DNA from 4 places in the Pseudomonas sp. MF6755 genome. Region 3 is predicted to be linked to each of the others. Evidence: predicted binding sites of a transcription regulator. Region 3 holds the regulator's gene; each other region holds the start of a gene.

Region 1 (5,711 bases), 360 kb from region 3:
TTACCCATTGGCGGTAGCTTTTTCCAACGACCATGTGGAAGGCGACCGGCGGGTATCGCTGACGGCCATGCTGCTGGTGACCTACGGCATTGGTGCCAGCATTGGGCCATTGTTGGCGGGTGTAGTGATGAAGCTATTCGGCAGTCAGATGCTCTACGCGTTTTTCAGCCTGTGTGCGTTGATCCTGGTGTGGCGAATTCGACCGAAGGCGGTGACCAACCTGCATCAGGTCGACGATGCGCCGTTGCATCACGTGGCGATGCCCGACAGCATGTCCAGTTCGCCGCTGGTGGCTGCGCTCGATCCACGGGTGGATGAGCAAGTAGTACAAGAGCAGATGCAAGTCAGTGTTCCTGATCCAGAGCCTGAACCCTCCACTGATGAGCCGGCCAGTGAAGAGTCGCACGAGCCCCCGGACCCCGACGAGCATCCACATGACCTGAGCAGGGCGCGCCCCTGAACGAAAAACGGACAGATCCCACCAGGATCTGCCCGTTTTTTACTTTAGCGTTGAAGACTTAAAGATCGTCGTCTTTGTCGAAGCGCCGAGCCTCACGCTGCAGTTGGTACACAAAGCGCTCCACTTGCCGCTGCACCAAACCGCTCATGTTGTGGAAGCGCACGCCGGCAAAGGTGGTGTTGATTTTGTCTTCGAAGTGCAGGTACCGCAGTTCGACGGAGGTGGTCATGCTGCCGAAGGGCAGCGCCGCGATAAAGCGATCATAGACCTGGCCCAGCTGCAGGCGTTCGGAGATATCGCCTTCAAAGCGTAATTTGCAGCCGGTGGCGGAGATATCCAGCAGTTTGCCGCTGATCGGGGCCTTAAGCTTTTCGCCACCCAACTCGATGTCCACCAATTGCGCGAGCTTTAGCGCGGCGCGGAAGGCACTGCGTCGCTGATGGTAAACCACCTCGTCGGGCAAGCTGCCGCTGTAGATGCGGTGGCCGTCTTTTGCGCTGACAGTCAGCGTGCCGTTGCTTTCCCAGGCAACCCGCACACCTTCATGGAAACCTTCGATACGAAAGGGTTCGCCATTCTCAAGGTAGCGTTCACCGTCACGAGGAATCATTTCGTCCAGTACCAGCGTCTTGCTGTCCCGGTCAATATCCACCAGGTAGCTCTGAAAGCGTTGGCTGCGTTCGTGGAAAGTGATGATCAGCGGATCATGGCTTTCTTGCAGCATCCGCAAGGTGCTGGCGATTTCCAGAGGCGTGGTGAGCACCTTCGGTGGCTGCGGTGCATCTTCCGCATTAAGGGCATTGAACACGGTTCTTCCATCTCCAGACAAAATACGACTACACGCAAGAACCGGCATTTTGCCAGTATGTAGCGCGCCTTGGATAGGTCACGCTGTAAGCCGGTGTCAGGCTTGGCTGCGGGTGCTTGGCTTGACCAGGCGTGAAGTTGAGCCCTGGGCGTTGTAAAGGGCCGGAGGCTCTCCGCCGTGCAGTATGCGCAACTGATTGGCGGTCGTGGCTTGCTGAAGCTGGATCGATTGACCGTTGAGCAGGTTGGCTTCCTGGCACTGGGCGAGCAATTGATTGAGTTCTTTGCTTTGCGCGAGTAGGTGATCACCGACCGAAGAATGGCTGGCCAGTTGTGCGAGGCCGTCGTGATCGGCGGGCAGGCCCAGGCTGATCAGGATCTCGCTGCGCTTCTTGCCGTGTTGTTCGAGCAGCACAATGAGCGACTGTTTGCGCGCCAGTATTTCTTCCAGCAAGCGCATATCCCGTCCGTACAGGGCCAGGGATTCCTCTTTGAGCAGCTCGAGCAATTGTTGCGTCGGCGCCAGATCATCAATGATCAGTTGAAGCAGATGTTCGTCGTGGTGCATGGCTGGCCTTGGGTTTTAAGCGTCCAAAAGCCCTGCGCAGGCCTTTGCCTAGCGCTCGGCTTCGAAGTTAAGCAGCTTGCTGGCTACACGGTTGCTGTCGACTTTATAGCTGCCATCAGCGATAGCCTGTTTCAACTCGGCCACCCGGGCTTTATTGACAACCGGTTGATCGCGCAGCGAGTCAGTGACCTTCTGCAACTGTTGAGCCTCATTGCTCAGGTGTACCGATTCCCCACTCTGGCTGGCGCTGGCCTGCTCTGCCTTGGCGGGCACGGGCTGGGGCTTGGCTTCTACGCTGTCCTTCGCACCGCCGGTGCGCGTATTGCCGGGCAAAGCCGGGGTGTTATTCAAACGACTGAAATCAATGACCATGTTGAAAAAACCTCTGGGTATTTGGACGCTTGCCATGTTTTCGGCCATACCCGGACAAACTTTAGGCTCGATTGACAATAAACCTGTACAGCCAGACATCCAACGCACAGTGTAGGAAAAGCGAGCGTGTGATTCCAGTAATCTATAACGCTACCTCGACCTGGCCTGGCGCCGTGACCCGCGCCTTGATCACTCGATTGGAGTTGAGATTCTTGACGCGAATCTGTTCGCTCATGCCGCCGTTGGACAGCGCTTCGCCCGGCATCCTCACATTCAGCCCGCCGCTGCTTGCGGAAATGACGACCTGGTCACCCTTGCGAATGACTTCGGCCTGTTCCAGATGAACCAATGTCATGACTTGATCAGTGACCATTGGTCGCGTGAGTTTCTGTCCAATAGCCTGGTCCACTGAGGTCAAGTAGCCCTGGCTGATCAGGCTGATGTCTCGCTCGCGCAGGGCCACATCCTCAAAGGTAATGATGCCGGTGCGCTTCAACGGTCGCGCCACCACCACAACGTCGCGAAACAGTTTGACCTGAGCCGGCACAAACACCGTCCAGGGTGAGGCGCCTTCGCAGCGTACCTTTACCGTTACGCGGCCTATGGGTTGGGCGGGGCTTTCCAGGGTGGCCGTCAATTCCTTGTCGCACATCGGCATGCGCAAACGCGGGTCCAATTGGTTGACTTGGATTTCATACCGGCCTGGTGTCTGCGTGGTCGCCAGATAATCTTCTACAGTGAACTCAAGAAAGCCCTGGGTGACGCCGATAAGCATATCAGGCAGGGTGACGTTGTCGGCGCGGGTCGTGACGCCCAGGCCCAAGGCAAGCAGCGCCATCGTAGCGCAGAGAAGACTGCGGTACTGTGAGCGGCTAATGCGTCGGGAAACTGTCGTTTTAATATCCATACTCAATAAATAGCAAAGCTCGTGCCGTTTAGTGTTGGGTACGCGTCGTACCCCTAGGATTTAGGAGTCTGGGCATGGCAGGTGTAATGGATTCAGTAAACCAGCGTACACAGCTGGTAGGGCAGAATCGCCTGGAGTTGTTGCTTTTCCGCCTGGATGGCAAGCAGTTGTACGGCATCAACGTGTTTAAAGTGCGGGAAGTGCTGCAATGTCCCAAGTTGACGATAATGCCCAGGTCCAATCCGGTGGTGTGTGGCGTGGCCAACATCCGTGGCGCGACTATTCCGATTCTTGACCTGGCACTGGCTACGGGTTCCGCCGGTTTGCAAGACCGCCAGAACCCGTTTGTGATCATCACCGAGTACAACACCAAGACCCAGGGTTTCCTGGTGCGCTCGGTGGAACGTATCGTCAATATGAATTGGGAGGAGATTCATCCGCCACCCAAGGGCACTGGGCGTGATCACTACCTTACTGCAGTGACGCGGGTCGATAACCAGTTGGTGGAAATCATCGACGTGGAGAAAATCCTCGCCGAAGTGGCACCGACCTCGGAAACTATCTCCGTCGGCGTAGTGGACGCCGAGACCGCACACAAGGCCGTGTCCCTGCGCGTGCTGACGGTGGACGACTCCTCGGTAGCGCGCAAGCAAGTCACGCGTTGCCTGCAAACCGTCGGTGTCGACGTGGTGGCCCTTAATGATGGTCGCCAAGCCTTGGATTACCTGCGCAAGCTGGTGGATGAAGGCAAGAAGCCAGAAGAAGAATTCTTGATGATGATCTCCGACATCGAGATGCCGGAAATGGACGGCTACACACTCACGGCCGAGATACGCAACGATCCACGCATGCAAAAATTGCATATCATCCTGCATACTTCGTTGTCGGGAGTATTCAATCAGGCAATGGTCAAGAAAGTCGGTGCTGATGACTTCCTGGCCAAATTCCGTCCTGATGACCTCGCATCCCGGGTAGTCGACCGGATCAAGGCAGCAGATCACGGCTAGGGGATGTCCCCCGGCGGTCACACGATTTAAGAGGCGGTATCAGTGTCTACGGGTAATTTGGATTTTGAACAGTTCCGGGTCTTCCTGGAAAAGGCCTGTGGCATATTGCTCGGTGAAAACAAGCAGTACCTGGTATCCAGCCGTCTCAACAAGCTGATGGAACAGCAGGGCATCAAGTCCCTGGGTGAGTTGGTCCAGCGGATCCAGGGGCAGCCGCGCAGCGGGCTCAAGGAGATGGTGGTCGATGCCATGACCACCAACGAAACCTTATGGTTTCGTGATACCTACCCCTTTGAAGTGCTCAAGAACAGAGTGCTGCCGGAAGCCATCAAGGCCAGCCCGGGCCAACGTTTGCGAATCTGGTCGGCGGCCTGTTCCTCGGGGCAGGAACCGTATTCGATCTCGATGTCCATTGACGAGTTCGAACGTACCAACATGGGCCAGTTGAAGGCCGGCGCGCAGATTGTCGCCACGGATTTGTCCGGCACCATGCTGACCAACTGCAAGACCGGTGAGTATGACAGCCTGGCCTTGGGCCGTGGTTTGTCCCAAGAGCGCCTGCAACGCTACTTTGACCCGAAAGGGGCAGGGCGCTGGGCGATCAAGGCCCCGATCAAGAACCGTGTAGAGTTCCGCTCGTTCAACCTGCTCGATAGCTACGCCAGCCTGGGCAAGTTCGACATGGTGTTCTGCCGCAACGTGCTGATCTATTTCTCGGCCGAAGTGAAGAAAGACATCTTGTTGCGCATCCACGGCACGCTCAAGCGCGGGGGCTACCTGTTCCTCGGTGCTTCTGAAGCGTTGAACGGACTTCCGGATCACTACCAGATGGTCCAGTGCAGCCCGGGGATCATTTACCAGGCCAAGTAAGCCGTACGCGATCAAAAATGTGGGAGCGGGCTTGCTCGCGAATGCGTTCTGTCAGTCAGAGATAAGTTGACTGACCCTCCGCATTCGCGAGCAAGCCCGCTCCCACATTTGTTATGCGGCAGTCCTCCTGAAAGCGGCAACTCCTTATTGCCGCTTTACTGGCGCCACGCGGAAATCGCTTGCCGCTTTTCTGGCATCGCCGCCGGCAACTCCCCTCGAAACCCTTGATATACGGGCTCCCGCAAGATTGGCATGCACCTTGCTATAACCCTGCTAACGAACAGCAGGTCAGCCTAAAGGTTTCCGCCATGAGCATCAGCTTCGATAAAGCGCTCGGTATCCACGAACAAGCCCTGGGTTTCCGCGCCCAGCGTGCCGAAGTCCTGGCCAACAACATTGCCAACGCCGATACCCCGAACTACAAGGCTCGGGATCTGGACTTCTCTGCCGTGCTCGCTGCACAACAGGACAAGACCAAGAACGGCACCTTTGCCTTGAACATGACCAACAGCCGTCATATTGAAGCGCAGGGCCTGGGCAATGGTGACGAGTCGCTGCTGTATCGCACGCCGATGCAGCCGTCGATCGACCAGAACACAGTGGACGCCCAACTGGAGCAATCGAACTACGCCGAGAACTCGGTGAACTTCCAGGCCAGCTTCACCCTGCTCAACAGCAAATTCAAAGGGCTGATGTCAGCCCTGCGTGGAGAGTAAGCCA
Region 2 (5,711 bases), on a different contig from region 3:
CAACGGCATGGAACAGCTGCAACAGCAGTTGGACGGGCGTATCAGCGTGTTCGTCGGCCAGTCTGGCGTAGGCAAGTCGTCGCTGGTCAACAGCCTGTTGCCGGAAGTCGAGACCCGTGTCGGCCCGTTGTCGGAGTTGTCCGGCCAGGGTACCCACACCACCACCACCGCGCGGTTGTTCCACTTCCCCGGTGGCGGTGAGTTGATCGACTCCCCGGGTATTCGTGAATTCGGCCTCGGCCACGTCAGCCGCAGCGACGTGGAAGCGGGCTTCATCGAATTCAACGACCTGATCGGCACCTGCCGCTTCCGCGACTGCAAACACGACCGCGAGCCGGGCTGTGCATTGCTCAAGGCCCTGGAAGATGGCCGAGTGCAGCAGCAGCGGATGAACAGCTATCGGTCGATTATTGCGAGTTTGCCTGAGAGCAGTTACTGAGCTGCCCAGCTAGATACAACAAGGCCGCGATCATCGCGGCCTTGTTGTATCTGGAGCTTACGACCCCGGCACAGGCACCGTAGGATCCTTCACCCCACCGTCATCAAACAGGTTCAGCTTCTGCCGCAACTCATGGGCCGGCAGTGGTTCCTGCTCAGGCGGTAGCGCGTTCGGGTCGGCTGGCACTTCGCCGGGCGCACCGTCACCCTGGGTCGGTACCGGTGGCGGCGGCTGGTCACCTTCAATCGCACGCTGGGCTTTTTTGGTCAGCACCACGATATCGATACGGCGGTTGATCGGGTTGAACGGGTCTTTGGGATCAAACAGTTGCGAGGAGGCAAAGCCCACCACACGCGCCACTTGCGGGTCCGGATAGCTACCGGCCACCAACGCACGGCGGGCGGCGTTGGCGCGGTTGGCCGAGAGTTCCCAGTTGCCGAAATCACCCTGCCCAGCGTAGGGCTTGGCATCGGTGTGGCCACTGACGCTGATCTTGTTCGGCACCGCCTTGATGGTGTCGGCCATGGCCAAAAGAATGTCTTCAAAGTATGGCTTCAAGCGCGCACTGCCGGAGTCGAACATCGGCCGGTTGGCAGCGTCCGTGATCTGGATGCGCAGCCCCTCCGGGGTGATTTCGAAAGAAATCTGATCCTTGAATTTCAGCAGTTGCGGGTTTTCCTCAACCTTGGTCTGCAACTCCTGCAGCAACAGTTCCAGGCGTTCCTGCTCGACCTGCTCAGCCATGGTTTCAACCGTATCGCGCTCGATCGGGATTTTTTCCTGGGGCGATTCGGTCTGCACTTCCGGGTTGATGGTGCGCTCAGGCGCCAACTGCGGTGAGCCGCCCAGGTCGATGACAAACGGCGTGCCACTTTCCGAAAAGCCAATCGGGTCTTTGAAGTAACCGGCGATGGCGATCTTCTGTTCCGGCGTGGCGGTGGACATCAGCCACAGCACCAGGAAGAACGCCATCATCGCCGTGGCAAAGTCGGCGAAGGCGATTTTCCAGGCACCACCATGGTGCCCCGCAGCGAAGCGCTTGACGCGCTTGATGATGATCGGCTGGTTGTTTTCCATGGCTTAGCGACCGCGAACCGCTTGTTCCAGCTCGGAGAAACTTGGGCGATGTTTCGGGTACAGCACCTTGCGTCCGAACTCCACGGCCAGCGACGGCGGCATGCCCGACGCGGACGCCACCAGGCACGCCTTGATCGCTTCGTAGAGGTTGACCTCTTCCTTGGCATCGTGGGCCAGGGAGGTGGCGAGAGGGCCGAAGAAACCGTAGGCGGCGAGAATACCGAAGAAGGTACCCACCAACGCCGCACCGACGTGCATGCCAATGGCAGCTTGATCGCCCTCGCCAAGGGAGGCCATGGTCACCACGATACCGAGTACTGCCGCGACAATACCAAAGCCTGGCATACCGTCGGCGATCCCGGTCACGGCGTGCGAAGGATGCTCCAGTTCTTCCTTAAGGCTGAACAACTCCATATCGAACAGGCCTTCCAGCTCATGGGGAGCCATGTTGCCCGAGGACATGATGCGCAGGTAATCACAGATATACGCGGTCATGCGCTCGTCTTTGAGCACAGCCGGGTACTTGGCGAAAATCGGGCTGGCCGCGGCGTCTTCGATATCGCCTTCGATCGCCATCATGCCTTCGCGGCGGCTCTTGTTGAGGATCTCGTAGATCAGCCCCAGCACTTCCAGATAGAAGGTGTGGGAGAAGCGCGAACTGAACATGCCCAGCGACTTCTTGATCACGTGCATGGTCATGTAGCCGGGGTTGGCCTGCAAGAATGCGCCAAACGCGGCACCGCCAATAATCAGCACTTCGAAAGGCTGGATCAACGCGGCGATTTTACCGTGGGACAAGACGTACCCGCCGAGCACACTTGCGATGACGACAATGATGCCGATAATTTTAGCCATAGGAGATGGGTACTTGCGCCGTCGGGTTCATGGACATATTGGGTACTGCGGAAAACTCTTGTTCTACTTATCGGCAAAACTGCGCCAGACTATAGCCCGTTAAGGCGAAAAGCCAATTCGGCCCGTTCCGGGCGTGTAGACCGCAAGTGATGATCGCGCCCCAATCATGGCAATTGAAACGACAGCCCCAACGACCAGACCCACCACCCTCGCCGCTTGGATCAAGTGCCTGGACGACGTGCTGCTGCCCGTGCCACAGGCCAGCCATGAGCGCGTGTGCAAAGCCATCCGCGATAGCCGCAGTTCATTGCGAGACATTGCCGAGCTGATGCAAAACAGCCCGGCCCTGGTGCTGAGCGTGATGCGCGAAGCCAACAATCAAGCCCACGGTAGCCTGGCGGAACCAGCGGAAAACCTCGAAGTGGCGCTGAACCGCCTTGGCCTCAAGCGTGCCGAGGAACTGCTGGCGCGCCTGCCTTCGGTGCCAGCCCATGAGATCCCGGTGGCGTTGCGCCAGCTGCTGTTGATCAGCCAGCACGCGTCCCAGCAAGCCAACGGTTTGTTCGGCAGTCGCCTGGCGCGGTTGTGGCAGGACATCCACTGGGGCAGCCTGCTGTTTCTGTCGCCACTGTGGCCGATGGCTGCCTCGTTCCCCAAGCTCTTGGAGGAATGGGAGCTGCGGGTAATCCACAAAGGCCAGTCAGCGCGCCAGGTCGAGCAAGAGTTGTTCGGCGTGCGCTTGGTGGACCTATGCCTGGGCCTGACCGACGCCTGGCACCTGCCAATCTGGGTCTCACAGGGCTACAAGCTGCTGCAGGCGGAGCAGCGCTTGCTGGTCAAGGCGCTGCACATTGCTCGCGAAGACGACGCCCTGCGCCACCAGCAATTGCTCGACGCCGAACCCAACCTGCGCCGTTGGCTGAACCAGCCGGCCAACACCGTGCTGCTGGCCAATGGCCTGGCGATGTCGGCCCAGGAGTCCTGGACCTGCCCGCATACCGAGCGCTGGCAGTACCTCACCGCGCTGTACCTGCAGGTGCCGTTGAGCGACGTGCAGCAGCAGGTGCACCAGCAAGCGGTGACAAGCGCCCGCACCACCTTGATGCCCGACCTCTGGCACCCGGCGCTGTCGCTGATCTGGCCTTGGCATGTGCAGAAGGTCCATCGCGGCTTGTTGCCGGCACCTCCTCCCACCGCAGAAGCCCTGGCCGTATGGCGCAAGCACTGCACCGAGTTGCTGGTGGAACCGAGCCGCTTCGCCAATGCCATGCACATGACTACCTGTGCCAAGGAAGCCTTGGTTGCCAGTGGTATGCAGCGGGTGTTGCTGTTCATGGCGGACCGCGCCTTGAGCACCTTGCGCGTGCATCAAGCTGACGGCCTGCCCAAGGACGCCGCGCACTTGAGCCTGGATGTGGTCAACAGCACATTGCTGCAACGCCTGCTGGAAAAGTCCGCACAGGTGCGGCTCGGCCCCGACAACCATGCGCAGTTCTCCGCACTGCTGCCCCCCATCCTGCGTCGCTTGTTTATCGGCGAGCACCTGCTGTTGCGCTCACTGAGCTGCAACGGCCGCGTGGTGATGCTGATCGTCGCGGACCAGGGCGGCGGGCCGTTCTCGGAAACCACCGTGCAGGCGTTCGGCAAAACCGCTCAATGCATCGAAAAGGCCCTGCACAGCTTTACCAACCGCAGCGCCTGATGCTTGCGCTACAATCGCCCTCCTTTATCGCCAACATTTGTGCCCAGGAGACCTCACATGCCTGACTTCTCTGGCTTGCCGCTGGTGATCGAATCCAGCGACCTGATCGGTCGCCTGGATGCCGAACACCTGATTCTGGTGGACCTCACCAGTGCCGCCCGCTACGCCGAAGGGCATATCCCCGGCGCGCATTTCGTTGATCCCAAGCGCACCCAACTGGGGCAGCCCCCGGCACCCGGCTTGCTGCCCCACAAAGCCGACCTGGAAAAACTGTTCGGCGAACTGGGCCACACCCCGGACGCGACCTACGTAGTCTATGACGACGAAGGTGGCGGCTGGGCCGGGCGTTTTATCTGGATGCTCGACGTGATTGGCCACCAGAAATATCACTACCTCGACGGCGGCCTGCTGGCATGGCTGGAGGAAAAGCTTGCGCTCTCCACCGAAGTACCCGCCCCCGCCGGCGGCCCGGTCAGCCTCACGCTGCACGACGGCCCAACCGCCACCCGCGAATACCTGCAAAGCCGTCTCGGTGCTGCCGACCTGGGCATCTGGGACGCCCGCGGCCCGCTGGAATATTCCGGTGAGAAAGTGCTGGCAGCCAAGGGTGGCCACATCCCCGGCGCAGTGAATTTCGAATGGACCGCTGGTATGGACAAGGCCCGCAACCTGCGTATCCGCCGTGACATGCCGCAGATCCTCGAAGGCCTCGGGCTGACCCGCGATAAAGAAATCATTACCCACTGCCAGACTCACCACCGTTCTGGCTTCACCTACCTGGTGGCCAAGGCGCTCGGTTATCCGCGAGTCAAAGGTTATGCCGGTTCCTGGGGCGAATGGGGCAACCACCCCGACACCCCCGTTGAGATTTAAGGTTTAAGGACAGTTATGAAAAAGCAGTTGTTTATCCTCAGCCAATACTTGCTGCCGCACCACTTGCTCTCGCGCTTGGCCGGCTGCATTGCCGAGTGCCGCGTGCGCTGGTTCAAAAACGCTTTCACTGCCTGGTTCGCCAAGCGCTACCAGGTGGACATGTCCCAGGCCCTGGTTGAAGACCTGAGCGCCTACGAGCACTTCAATGCCTTCTTTACCCGCGCCCTGAAAGACGGCGCCCGCCCGCTGGATCCAACTCCAGGCGCGGTACTGAGCCCGGCCGATGGCGCGGTCAGCCAGCTTGGCCCCATCGAACATGGCCGTGTGTTCCAGGCCAAGGGTCACAGTTTCAGCGTGCTTGAATTGCTCGGTGGCGACGCAGCACTGGCTGCGCCGTTCATGGGCGGCGACTTCGCGACTATTTACCTGTCGCCGAAGGACTACCACCGCGTACATATGCCGCTGGCCGGTACCTTGCGCGAGATGGTGTATGTGCCAGGGCGGATTTTCTCGGTCAACCAGACCACCGCTGAAAACGTGCCAGAGCTGTTCGCCCGTAACGAGCGCGTTGTCTGCCTGTTCGACACCGAACGCGGCCCGATGGCTGTGGTATTGGTGGGTGCGATGATCGTGGCGTCGATTGAAACCGTTTGGGCAGGCTTGGTGACGCCGCCGAAGCGCGAGCTGAAAACCTTCCGTTACGACGAAGCTGCGCGCGCGCCGATTCATCTGGAAAAAGGTGCTGAACTGGGTCGCTTCAAGCTG
Region 3 (5,711 bases):
TGATCGACGCCGCACAGCGCCAGGAAATGCAGGGCAACCCGGTGATTCTGCTGGTGGCCGGTCCGGTTCGTGCGATGTTGTCGCGGTTTGGACGCCTGGCCGTACCGAATTTGCACGTGTTGGCTTACCAGGAAATTCCTGACAATAAGCAAGTGACTATCGTCGCGACAGTTGGGCCCAATGGCTGAGGTAGTGGGTTATGCAAGTTAAGCGTTTTTTCGCCGCCGATATGCGTCAGGCCATGAAACTGGTCCGTGATGAGCTGGGCGCCGACGCCGCGATTATCGGTAACCGTCGGATTGCCGGCGGTGTCGAGCTGACGGCTGCGCTGGATTACACGCCCCAGGCCTTGGCCCCGCGTGTGCCGAACATGGAACTCGAAGACGAGCTGCGCAAGACCGCCTCGCGTATTGTGTCGGCCCAGGCTGAACTGAGCATGCGTGGCGACAGCGATGCCAGCACCAATCGCCAATTGTTCGCCGGCTTGCCATTGACCGCCGCCGAGCCGCTGGTAGAGCCAACCTTCATCGAACCCCCGCGCCCAGCCGCGCCTGCCCCGGCCGCTGCCGTCGACCAGCGTGTGTTCGACTCGATGCGCTTTGAACTCAACGGCCTGCGTGAGTTGCTCGAAGTGCAACTGGGCTCCCTGGCATGGACGCAATTGCAAGGCAGCAAGCCGCAACAAGCCAACCTGTGGCGCCGCTTGCAACGCATCGGCCTGTCTGGCCCGCTGTCCCGCGACTTGCTGGCCTTGACCGCGGAAGTCGAAGAACCGCGCCAGGCCTGGCGCATGTTGCTGGCGCACTTGGCCCGCATGATCGCCACCCCGGAAATCGAACCGCTTGAAGAGGGCGGCGTGATCGCCATGGTCGGCCCCGCCGGCATGGGCAAGACCACCACCCTGGCCAAGCTGGCCGCCCGTTATGTGCTCAAGTACGGCGCGCAGAATATCGCCCTGGTGAGCATGGACAGCTACCGCATCGGCGCCCAGGAGCAGCTCAAGACCCTGGGCCGTATTCTCAATGTGCCGGTGACTCACGTCGACCCGGGCCAGTCCCTGGCCAACGCCCTGGACCCGCTGCTGCGCAAGCGCGTGGTGCTGATCGATACCGCTGGCCTGCAAGCCAGTGACCCGGCCCTGCGCATGCAGCTCGAAAGCCTGGCCGGGCGTGGCATCAAGTCGAAGAATTACCTGGTGCTTGCAACCACCAGTCAGAAACAGGTGCTTACCGCTGCTTATCACAGTTACAAGCGTTGCGGCCTGGCCGGCTGCATCCTCACCAAGCTCGATGAAACCGCGAGCCTGGGTGAAGTGTTGAGTTTGGCCATCAGCCATGAATTACCGGTCGCCTACCTGACCGACGGGCCGCGGATCCCAGATGATCTGCATCTACCGCGCCGTCATCAGTTGGTCAGCCGTGCCGTGAGTGTGCAAATGCAAGAAGAGCCTAGCGAGGAAGCGATGGCCGATATGTTCGCCGACCTTTACCACCACCCGGCTAAACGGGTCGGTTGAGGCAGGATGAACACCGTGAAATGTACCTACATCGATGGTCTGCAAGCGATTCACGCGGCCAAGCCATGTAGCCTGCGTCTAAGCAAGACAAGGTAAAGAAATAAAATGGGCAGCATGCATCCCGTACAGGTGATCGCGGTGACCGGCGGCAAAGGTGGCGTCGGAAAAACTAACGTGTCAGTGAATTTGTCCCTGGCCCTGGCAGAGCTTGGCCGTCGCGTCATGCTGCTGGATGCTGACCTGGGCTTGGCGAACGTGGACGTTCTGCTGGGGCTGACACCCAAACATACCCTTGCCGATGTGATCGAGGGCCGCTGTGAGCTGCGCGATGTGCTGCTCCAGGGCCCCGGTGGCATCCGTATCGTGCCGGCGGCCTCGGGCACCCAGAGCATGGTGCACCTGAGCCCTGCGCAACATGCCGGGCTGATCCAGGCGTTCAGTGATATCGGCGACAACCTCGACGTGCTGGTGATCGACACCGCTGCCGGGATCGGCGAGTCAGTGGTCAGCTTCGTGCGCGCCGCCCAGGAAGTGCTGCTGGTGGTGTGCGATGAACCCACCTCGATCACTGACGCCTACGCGCTGATCAAACTGCTTAACCGTGATTACGGCATGAACCGCTTCCGCGTGCTGGCCAACATGGCCCAAAGCCCGCAAGAAGGGCGAAACCTGTTCGCCAAGTTGACCAAGGTCACGGATCGCTTCCTCGATGTGGCTTTACAATACGTCGGCGCAGTTCCCTATGACGAGTGTGTACGCAAGGCCGTGCAAAAGCAGCGTGCGGTCTACGAAGCGTTCCCTCGTTCGAAGTGCGCACTGGCGTTCAAGGCCATTGCCCAGAAGGTCGATACCTGGCCGTTGCCCGCCAACCCTCGGGGGCATCTGGAGTTTTTCGTCGAGCGTTTGGTGCATCAGACGAGCGCAGGACCGGTGCTATGACAGCCAGCGGCTACAACCTTTACAAGAGATCGGCACGTGACAGCCAAGGTGAATTGATCGAGCGCTACGCGCCCTTGGTCAAGCGCATTGCCTATCACCTGTTGGCGCGCCTGCCGGCGAGTGTGCAGGTCGAAGACTTGATCCAGGCCGGCATGATCGGCCTGCTCGAAGTGTCGACCAAATACGACGCGAGCAAGGGTGCGAGTTTCGAGACGTATGCGGGTATCCGCATCCGTGGCGCGATGCTCGATGAAGTGCGTAAAGGGGATTGGGCGCCGCGTTCGGTACACCGCAATACGCGCATGGTCAGTGATGCAATTCGTGCAATTGAAGCAAAAACCGGTCGTGACGCTAAAGATCATGAAGTTGCGGCCGAACTCCAATTGAGTCTCGACGATTACTACGGGATTTTGAACGATACCTTGGGCAGCCGCCTGTTCAGTTTCGACGACCTGTTGCAGGACGGCGAACACGAAGGGCTGCACGAGGACGGCGCAAGTGCACATCTGGAGCCGTCCCGCGACCTGGAAGACGAACGTTTCCAGAGCGCGTTGGCGGACGCGATTGCCAATTTGCCGGAGCGTGAGCGCCTGGTGCTGGCGCTGTACTACGACGAAGAGCTGAACCTTAAGGAAATCGGTGAGGTCCTGGGGGTCAGCGAATCGCGTGTCAGCCAGTTGCATAGCCAGTGCGCAGCTCGCTTGCGGGGGCGATTGGGAGAGTGGCGCGCGCGCTGACAGGCAGTGTGGGGACACTGCAGACGCTACCGCGACGCCGCAAGGCTTCGCGGGTGCGCACCGTGGTGCCCTGGGCAGTCCTTTTTGTGTAACGCCTGTTGATTGAAATGGCGCGTCCAGGTGCTGGGCGCGTTTAAGACTGCTTGGAGGTCGAATTGGACAAGAACATGAAAATCCTCATCGTTGATGACTTCTCAACGATGCGGCGGATCATTAAGAACCTGTTGCGTGACCTTGGGTTCACTAACACGGTCGAGGCGGATGACGGCATTACGGCGATTCCGATCCTCAACAGCGGGAGCATCGACTTTCTGGTAACCGACTGGAACATGCCGGGTATGACCGGTATCGATCTGCTGCGCCACGTGCGCGCCGATGAAAAACTGCGCAGCCTGCCTGTGCTGATGGTGACCGCCGAAGCCAAGCGTGAACAGATCATCGAAGCCGCCCAAGCCGGGGTCAACGGTTACGTGGTCAAGCCATTCACGGCGCTGGCCTTGAAAGAGAAGATCGAAAAAATCTTCGAACGCATCGGTCATTGATGCAGCCACGGGGGAGCTATGGAGCATAACGAAACGTCACAGGGCGACTTTGAGTCGACCTTGAAAAAACATGCTCACCAGTTGGTCGACAGCCTGGAAAAAGGCCAGTTCGGCGATGCGGTGCAGTTGATCCATGAGCTTAACCAGACCCGTGACCGCGGCCTGTACCAGGAAGTGGGCAAGCTCACACGCGAGCTGCACAGTGCGATCGTCAATTTCCAGATTGACCCGCGCATGCCCCAGGCCGAAGAAATATCGCAAATCACCGACGCCACTGAACGCCTGTCCTATGTGGTCAGGCTGACCGAGGCGGCGGCCAACCGAACCATGGACCTGGTGGAAAACGCCACGCCCCTGGTCAACGGCATGGCCACCGAAGCCCAGGCCCTGAGCGTTGACTGGGGCCGCTTCATGCGCCGCGAAGTAGGCGCTGAAGAGTTTCGTGAGTTGGCGCGCCGGGTCGAAGGTTTCCTGTCGCGCAGCGAACAGGAAAACCGCACGGTTGCCAGCAACCTCAACGACATTCTGCTGGCCCAGGATTACCAGGACCTCACCGGTCAGGTGATCAAGCGCGTGACCCAGTTGGTCACCGAAGTGGAAAGCAACTTGCTCAAACTGGTGCTGATGGCCGGCCAGGTCGACCGTTTTGCCGGCATCGAACATGACCGCGAAGCGATCCTCTCGGAAAAAGATCCACAAAAACATCTCGCCAAGGGTGAAGGTCCGCAGATTCATGCCGATAAACGTGAAGACGTTATGTCAGGTCAGGATGACGTAGATGACCTGTTATCCAGTTTAGGCTTCTAAGGAGCACACCCATGAGCTTCGGCGCCGATGAAGAAATCCTCCAGGATTTCCTTGTAGAGGCCGGCGAAATTCTAGAGCAACTGTCCGAGCAACTGGTCGAGCTGGAAAGCCGACCGGATGATGCGAACCTGCTCAATGCAATTTTTCGCGGTTTTCACACTGTAAAAGGGGGCGCCGGCTTCCTCCAGCTCCATGAGCTGGTGGAGTGCTGTCACATCGCCGAGAACGTGTTCGACATCCTGCGCAAGGGTGAGCGGCACGTCGACTCGGAACTGATGGACGTGATTCTCGAAGCACTGGATGCGGTCAACGGCATGTTCAGCGAAGTGCGCGAGCGTGCACCGATCACTGCTGCCACCCCGGAACTGCTGGCCGCCCTGGCGCGCCTGGCCGAACCGGCTGCTGCTGCGCCGGTGGTGCAAGCCGCGCCTGAACCGGTGGTGGAAGCCGAGCAGGACGTGACCGACAGCGAGTTCGAGCAGTTGCTCGATTCGCTCAATGCGGTCAAGGCCGAAGCTGAAGCACCGGCTGCGCCTGCTGCCGCGCCGACCAGCGAAGACATTACCGACGCAGAATTCGAATCCCTGCTGGACCAGTTGCATGGCAAAGGCCAGTTCGCGGCTGACGCCGTGGCACCTGCGGCAACGCCAGAAACTCCGGCTGCCAACGCCAGCACTGACATTACCGACGACGAATTCGAGGCGCTGCTCGACCAACTGCATGGCAAGGGCACGTTTGTGGCCGAAGCCCTGCCGGAGGTCGCTGCCACTGCCACCGCTGCTCCAGCGGCCAGTGCAGCACCTGCTGGCGACGGGTTGATCTCCGATCACGAGTTCGAAGCCTTGTTGGACGAGTTGCACGGCAAAGGCAAGTTCACCGAAGTGGCCCCGGCGGCTGCGGTCGCCACCGCCGCGCCGGTTGCCGCCAAAGCTGCTGCGCCGGCCGCCAAGCCAGCCCCTGCTGTGGCCCCGGCCCCTGCGCGTGCAGCGGCACCCGCGGCTGCAGAAAAGCCGGCCAGCGAAGCCGAAACCACCGTGCGCGTTGATACCGCACGCCTGGACGACATCATGAACATGGTCGGCGAACTGGTGCTGGTGCGTAACCGCCTGGTGCGCCTGGGCCTGAACAGCGGCGACGAAGCCATGCAAAAGGCCGTGTCGAACCTCGACG
Region 4 (5,711 bases), on a different contig from region 3:
TTTCAGACCTTTCTCGACGCATACATATTTTGAGTGAAATATCCTGGGTATGAGCCACGAAAGGTAAACGTGCCGCACATGACTTTCAGGAAATGCCCCTTGCTTCTGATCATGACGCACGCAAAGTGGCGCGCACGGGCCCTTTAGGTTAGTTCCATTTAACATTTTTACACACACTCAAAGTTCCTACAGAAAATTCAACAATTCACATACCACTTGCACTTACATGAGTGAATTTTCTGTCAGAAATAGTTCCTCATCAGATGTAAAAAATCATTCATCCCTGAAAATAAAGGCAACAACAGAAATCCCCCTCTCAAGTTACGGAAAACTTACACATGCTAAACGCCATTAAACATTGACACCTAGTTAACGCTCGCCCACCAATATCCAGGCAAAAAAAATGGCCCCTTGAGCAAGAGGCCATTTTCACAACGCATCTAATAGTCAGAACAACGAGCGGCCCTTGTTGGCAGCAATACGCATGCGCAGCGCATTCAACTTGATAAAGCCGGCCGCGTCCGCCTGGTTGTAGGCCCCGCCGTCTTCTTCGAAGGTGGCGATATTAGAGTCGAACAGTGACTCATCGGACTTGCGGCCGGTGACGATCACGTTGCCCTTGTACAGCTTCAGGCGCACCACACCGTTCACGTGAGCCTGGGAGGCGTCGATCATCTGTTGCAGCATCAGGCGCTCAGGGCTCCACCAGTAACCGGTGTAGATCAAGCTAGCGTACTTGGGCATCAGCTCGTCTTTGAGGTGGGCGACCTCGCGGTCCAGGGTGATGGATTCGATAGCGCGGTGGGCGCGCAGCATGATGGTGCCGCCCGGGGTTTCGTAGCAGCCACGGGACTTCATGCCCACATAGCGGTTCTCGACGATGTCGAGACGGCCGATACCGTGCTGGCCACCGATCCGGTTCAGGGTCGCCAATACGGTGGCCGGGGTCATTTCAACGCCGTCCAGCGCGACGATATCGCCGTTGCGGTAGGTCAGTTCCAGGTATTGCGGCTTGTCAGGAGCGTTCTCCGGGGAGACGGTCCATTTCCACATGTCCTCTTCGTGCTCGGTCCAGGTGTCTTCCAGCACGCCACCTTCATAGGAGATGTGCAGCAGGTTGGCGTCCATCGAGTACGGCGACTTCTTCTTGCCATGGCGCTCGATCGGGATCCCGTGCTTTTCAGCGTAATCCATCAGCTTTTCACGGGACAGCAGGTCCCACTCACGCCAAGGGGCAATCACTTTTACACCGGGTTTGAGTGCGTAGGCACCCAGTTCGAAACGTACCTGGTCGTTGCCCTTGCCGGTGGCACCATGGGAAATGGCGTCGGCGCCGGTTTCGTTGGCGATTTCGATCAGGCGCTTGGCGATCAGCGGGCGTGCGATGGAGGTACCCAGCAGGTACTCACCTTCGTAGACAGTGTTGGCGCGAAACATCGGGAAAACGAAATCGCGGACGAACTCTTCGCGCAGGTCATCAATGTAGATCTCTTTCACGCCCATGGCTTGCGCCTTGGCACGTGCAGGTTCGACCTCTTCGCCCTGACCCAGGTCAGCGGTGAAGGTCACCACTTCACAGTTATAAGTATCCTGCAGCCACTTGAGGATCACCGAAGTGTCCAGGCCGCCGGAATACGCGAGAACGACCTTGTTTACGTCGGCCATGCCATCACTCCACGGGGTTGTACGGAAAGGCGTCGATTCTACCGATCAAAACCGTGAAATTACAGGGGCGCGACAGCAAATGAAGATAAAGCGACAGATTATGTCGAGTGGGCGACCGATGGTCGCACCTATGACGTGGCTGCTGGGTTATTCGGCGCGGTGGCCTGGGGGGCCGGTTTCTCGGGGGCAGCCACTCGCTCAAGTTGAATATTCACACGACGATTGCGGGCGCGATTGACGGCATTGGTGTTGGGCGCCAGGGGGTAGCTTTCCCCATGGAAGCGCAGAGTGATCTGCGACTCCTGGAGCCCATTGGCCTTGAAGTAGTCCATCACCGCTAGCCCACGACGGCGCGAAATATCGCGGTTGGTCAAGCGGTTGCCGCTGTTGTCGGAATGGCCATTCAACTCGATGTGATTGACGGTAGGGTCGGCTTTCATGAATGCGAGAATCACGTCCAGCTTCTTTTTGGCCGCCGCATCCAACTCGATGCCACCACCTGGAAAACCGACTTCTGTCTGTTTGACCTGGTCATAATTCATTGGCAGCAGCTTGGTGGTGCACAACTGATAGTCGTTATAGGCCTTGTTGAACTTGACTGGCAGCAAGCGAATTTCCGAGTAACCGCCTTCGCGCCCGTAATGCCGCACGGTCGGGCTGCGCCCTTCGAGCAATCCGGTGAACAGACGCCCGGCCTGGGCCTGAGAGCTATTGAACAAGACATCACCACTGCCGACGCGCACCGCGCCAAGGTTGATATCAGCACGGCCCGGCTGCCAAGGTGCGGCGGCAGCCAACAAGGTCGCCGAACCCACGCCCAGCGAGCCGTTATAGGCTTTCAGGCGAAACGTCGCCTGCTCGCCGGCGCGGCGCACGAACTCACCCGAACCGAAATCGGCGATCGGCTGGGTCAGGCGGCACTCGAACTGGTCGCCCTCTACCTTCCACTCAATATTCTCCAGGCGCGTCTGGAACGTGAGAGCCATCGCAGGCAGGCTGGCGAACACACTGAGCAGGGCTAGATAATGCTGGCGCACGGGAGGCTCCACTGGTTTCTACAACACTTCAAAGCGTCATACATCGTTAAGGCATACCCGGGGATATCGGTCGCATCCGGCAAAACTTGATAGCGAGTGCCTGCAAGAGTCTTTTCCGGTAGCATTCCCACCAGATTGACCCGCCTGGAATCCCCAATGTCCGACCGCCTGACCCTGCTGCGTCCCGACGACTGGCATATTCATCTTCGCGATGGTGCTGCGTTACCCCAAACCGTGGCCGATGTGGCGCGCACGTTTGGCCGTGCCATCATCATGCCTAACCTGGTACCTCCGGTTCGCAATGCCGCAGAAGCCGACGCCTATCGCCAGCGCATCCTCGCTGCACGACCGGCAGGCAGCCGCTTCGAACCGCTGATGGTGCTCTACTTGACCGACCGCACCCAGCCTGAAGAAATTCGCCAGGCCAAGGCCAGCGGTTTCGTGCATGCCGCCAAGCTGTACCCGGCGGGCGCGACCACCAACTCCGACTCCGGCGTGACCAGTATCGACAAGATCCTGCCGGCGATCGAAGCCATGGCCGACATCGGCATGCCGCTGCTGATCCACGGTGAAGTTACCCGTGGCGATGTGGATGTGTTCGATCGTGAGAAGATCTTCATCGACGAGCATATGCGCCGCCTGGTCGAGCTGTTCCCGACGCTCAAGGTGGTGTTCGAACACATCACCACCGCTGATGCCGTGCAGTTCGTCACCGAGGCCTCGGCCAACGTGGGCGCGACCATCACCGCGCATCACCTGCTCTACAACCGTAACCACATGCTGGTGGGCGGGATCCGGCCGCACTTCTATTGCCTGCCGATCCTCAAGCGCAACACCCACCAGGTGGCGCTGCTGGATGCCGCCACCAGCGGTAATCCGAAGTTCTTCCTCGGCACCGACTCGGCACCCCACGCCCAGCATGCCAAGGAAGCTGCATGCGGCTGTGCCGGCTGCTACACGGCGTTCGCCGCCATCGAGTTGTATGCCGAGGCATTCGAACAGCGCAACGCCCTGGACAAACTCGAAGGCTTTGCCAGCCTCAATGGCCCGCGTTTCTACGGCCTGCCGGCAAATACCGACCGCATTACCCTGGTTCGTGAAGATTGGACCGCCCCTGCCAGCCTGCCGTTTGGCGAGCTGACTGTTATCCCGCTGCGCGCCGGTGAAACACTGCGCTGGCGCCTGCTGGAGGAAAGCAAGTGAGTGAAGACCATTACGACGACGAACAAGAGCACAGTGGCGGCGGCTCGCGCCACCCGATGGCCGAACGCTTTCGCGGTTATCTGCCGGTTGTCATCGACGTAGAAACCGGTGGTTTCAACTGCGCCACCGACGCCTTGCTGGAAATCGCCGCGACCACCATCGGCATGGACGAACAGGGTTTCGTGTTCCCGGAACACACCCACTTCTTCCGTGTCGAGCCGTTCGAAGGCGCCAATATCGAAGCCGCTGCCCTGGAGTTCACCGGGATCAAGCTCGACCATCCGCTGCGCATGGCCGTCAGTGAAGAAGCGGCGTTGACCGATATCTTCCGTGGCGTGCGCAAGGCATTGAAGGCCAATGGCTGCAAACGCGCGATCCTGGTCGGCCATAACAGCAGTTTCGACCTGGGTTTCCTGAATGCCGCCGTGGCGCGATTGGACATGAAGCGCAACCCGTTTCACCCGTTCTCCAGCTTCGACACCGCGACCCTTGCCGGCCTGGCCTACGGTCAGACGGTACTGGCCAAAGCCTGCCAGGCAGCCGGTATCGACTTCGACGGTCGTGAGGCCCACTCGGCCCGCTACGACACCGAGAAGACTGCCGATCTGTTTTGCGGCATCGTCAATCGCTGGAAACAGATGGGTGGCTGGGAAGACTTCAACGACTGAGGTTTAGGGGGCGTTCTCAATTAGTTTCCCCCCCGCGCCGGGTCTGCTGCTGTGCAGGGCAAGGCGCGAGAAGCGTGGTTTGGTCATTCCAAATAAGCTTCGAGCAACGCAGCCCTGCACAGCAGCAGGCCCGGCCCTTCGGGTTGTGCCTTAAAGCGGGCCATGCTGCGTTGCAGGCCTTGGAAAGGGAACAACCATTCCCAGCGGCCTGCGCCTTGCCTGGCCCGCTTTAAGGCGACAACGCGGGGGGGAAACTAATTGAGAACGCCCCCCTACTCCCACGCATAAAAAAACCGGCCTTCTCAGGCCGGTTTTTTTTGCCTCAACCCTGGCTTACAGCTTGCCAGCGTTCTCGGTCAGGTAAGCCGCTACACCTTCTGGCGAAGCATTCATGCCTTTGTCGCCTTTTTTCCAGTTGGCAGGGCAGACTTCACCGTGCTCTTCGTGGAATTGCAGGGCGTCGACCAGACGGATCAGCTCTTCCATGTTACGGCCCAGCGGCAGGTCGTTGATGATCTGCGAGCGAACAACGCCCTTATCGTCGATCAGGAACGCACCACGGAATGCCACGCCGCCTTCGGACTCAACGTCGTACGCCTTGGCGATGTCGTGCTTCATGTCGGCAGCCATGGTGTATTTGACTTTGCCGATGCCGCCATCATTGATGGCAGTGTTACGCCAGGCGTTGTGGGTGAAATGGGAGTCGATGGAAACAGCAACCACTTCAACGTTGCGCGCCTTGAAATCGTCCATGCGGTGGTCCAGGGCGATCAGCTCCGAAGGGCAGACGAAGGTGAAGTCCAGCGGGTAGAAGAACACCAGGCCGTATTTGCCTTTGATGGCTTCAGACAGTTTGAAGCTGTCAACGATTTCGCCATTGCCGAGGACGGCTGGAACGTCGAAATCCGGGGCTTGTTTGCCGACGAGTACGCTCATTGGATATCTCCTGATGTGAGGGGTGAAGATTGAAGTAAAAGGACCGGTCGAGCCTGCCTGTAAAAGCTGACAGAAACATGACGCAATCACGCTTCGTGAAGACCGACCATCATACACCGAAAAAACCGTTCGTCAGCGCACGGGGAATACGTGCCAAATTGCTGATGAAACTATTTTGACAATCATTCTCGTTAACATTAAG

What was found. Region 3 encodes FliA, which starts transcription of late flagellar genes. Its sites were predicted from a motif close to CTAAAGTTTNNNNNNNNNNNGCCGNTAA; they were not measured.
Region 1: the regulator FliA is predicted to act here: its motif matches at 2,245-2,272, upstream of flgM (flagellar biosynthesis anti-sigma factor FlgM).
Region 2: the regulator FliA is predicted to act here: its motif matches at 2,439-2,466, upstream of motA (flagellar motor stator protein MotA).
Region 4: the regulator FliA is predicted to act here: its motif matches at 2,766-2,793, upstream of JFT66_RS10705 (flagellar protein MotY).

What each region holds. Positions count from the first base shown of each region.
Region 1 covers NZ_JAEKDA010000002.1:362,585-368,295, reverse strand. Annotated here, with positions in the region: gene JFT66_RS04155 (MFS transporter) at 1-460, shown strand, start outside; gene JFT66_RS04150 (flagellar brake protein) at 519-1,268, opposite strand; gene JFT66_RS04145 (flagella synthesis protein FlgN) at 1,365-1,835, opposite strand; gene flgM (flagellar biosynthesis anti-sigma factor FlgM) at 1,884-2,207, opposite strand; gene flgA (flagellar basal body P-ring formation chaperone FlgA) at 2,350-3,114, opposite strand; gene JFT66_RS04130 (chemotaxis protein CheV) at 3,189-4,121, shown strand; gene cheR (protein-glutamate O-methyltransferase CheR) at 4,164-4,991, shown strand; gene flgB (flagellar basal body rod protein FlgB) at 5,300-5,707, shown strand; gene flgC (flagellar basal body rod protein FlgC) at 5,711-5,711, shown strand, end outside.
Region 2 covers NZ_JAEKDA010000004.1:145,765-151,475, forward strand. Annotated here, with positions in the region: gene rsgA (small ribosomal subunit biogenesis GTPase RsgA) at 1-439, shown strand, start outside; gene motB (flagellar motor protein MotB) at 497-1,516, opposite strand; gene motA (flagellar motor stator protein MotA) at 1,520-2,371, opposite strand; gene JFT66_RS06325 (HDOD domain-containing protein) at 2,538-4,073, shown strand; gene rhdA (thiosulfate sulfurtransferase) at 4,131-4,946, shown strand; gene asd (archaetidylserine decarboxylase) at 4,962-5,711, shown strand, end outside.
Region 3 covers NZ_JAEKDA010000002.1:7,018-12,728, reverse strand. Annotated here, with positions in the region: gene flhA (flagellar biosynthesis protein FlhA) at 1-188, shown strand, start outside; gene flhF (flagellar biosynthesis protein FlhF) at 200-1,516, shown strand; gene fleN (flagellar synthesis regulator FleN) at 1,622-2,455, shown strand; gene fliA (RNA polymerase sigma factor FliA) at 2,452-3,192, shown strand; gene JFT66_RS02420 (chemotaxis response regulator CheY) at 3,360-3,734, shown strand; gene JFT66_RS02415 (protein phosphatase CheZ) at 3,753-4,541, shown strand; gene JFT66_RS02410 (chemotaxis protein CheA) at 4,553-5,711, shown strand, end outside.
Region 4 covers NZ_JAEKDA010000007.1:91,460-97,170, reverse strand. Annotated here, with positions in the region: gene JFT66_RS10710 (argininosuccinate synthase) at 448-1,665, opposite strand; gene JFT66_RS10705 (flagellar protein MotY) at 1,794-2,702, opposite strand; gene pyrC (dihydroorotase) at 2,859-3,905, shown strand; gene rnt (ribonuclease T) at 3,902-4,573, shown strand; gene JFT66_RS10690 (peroxiredoxin) at 4,907-5,509, opposite strand.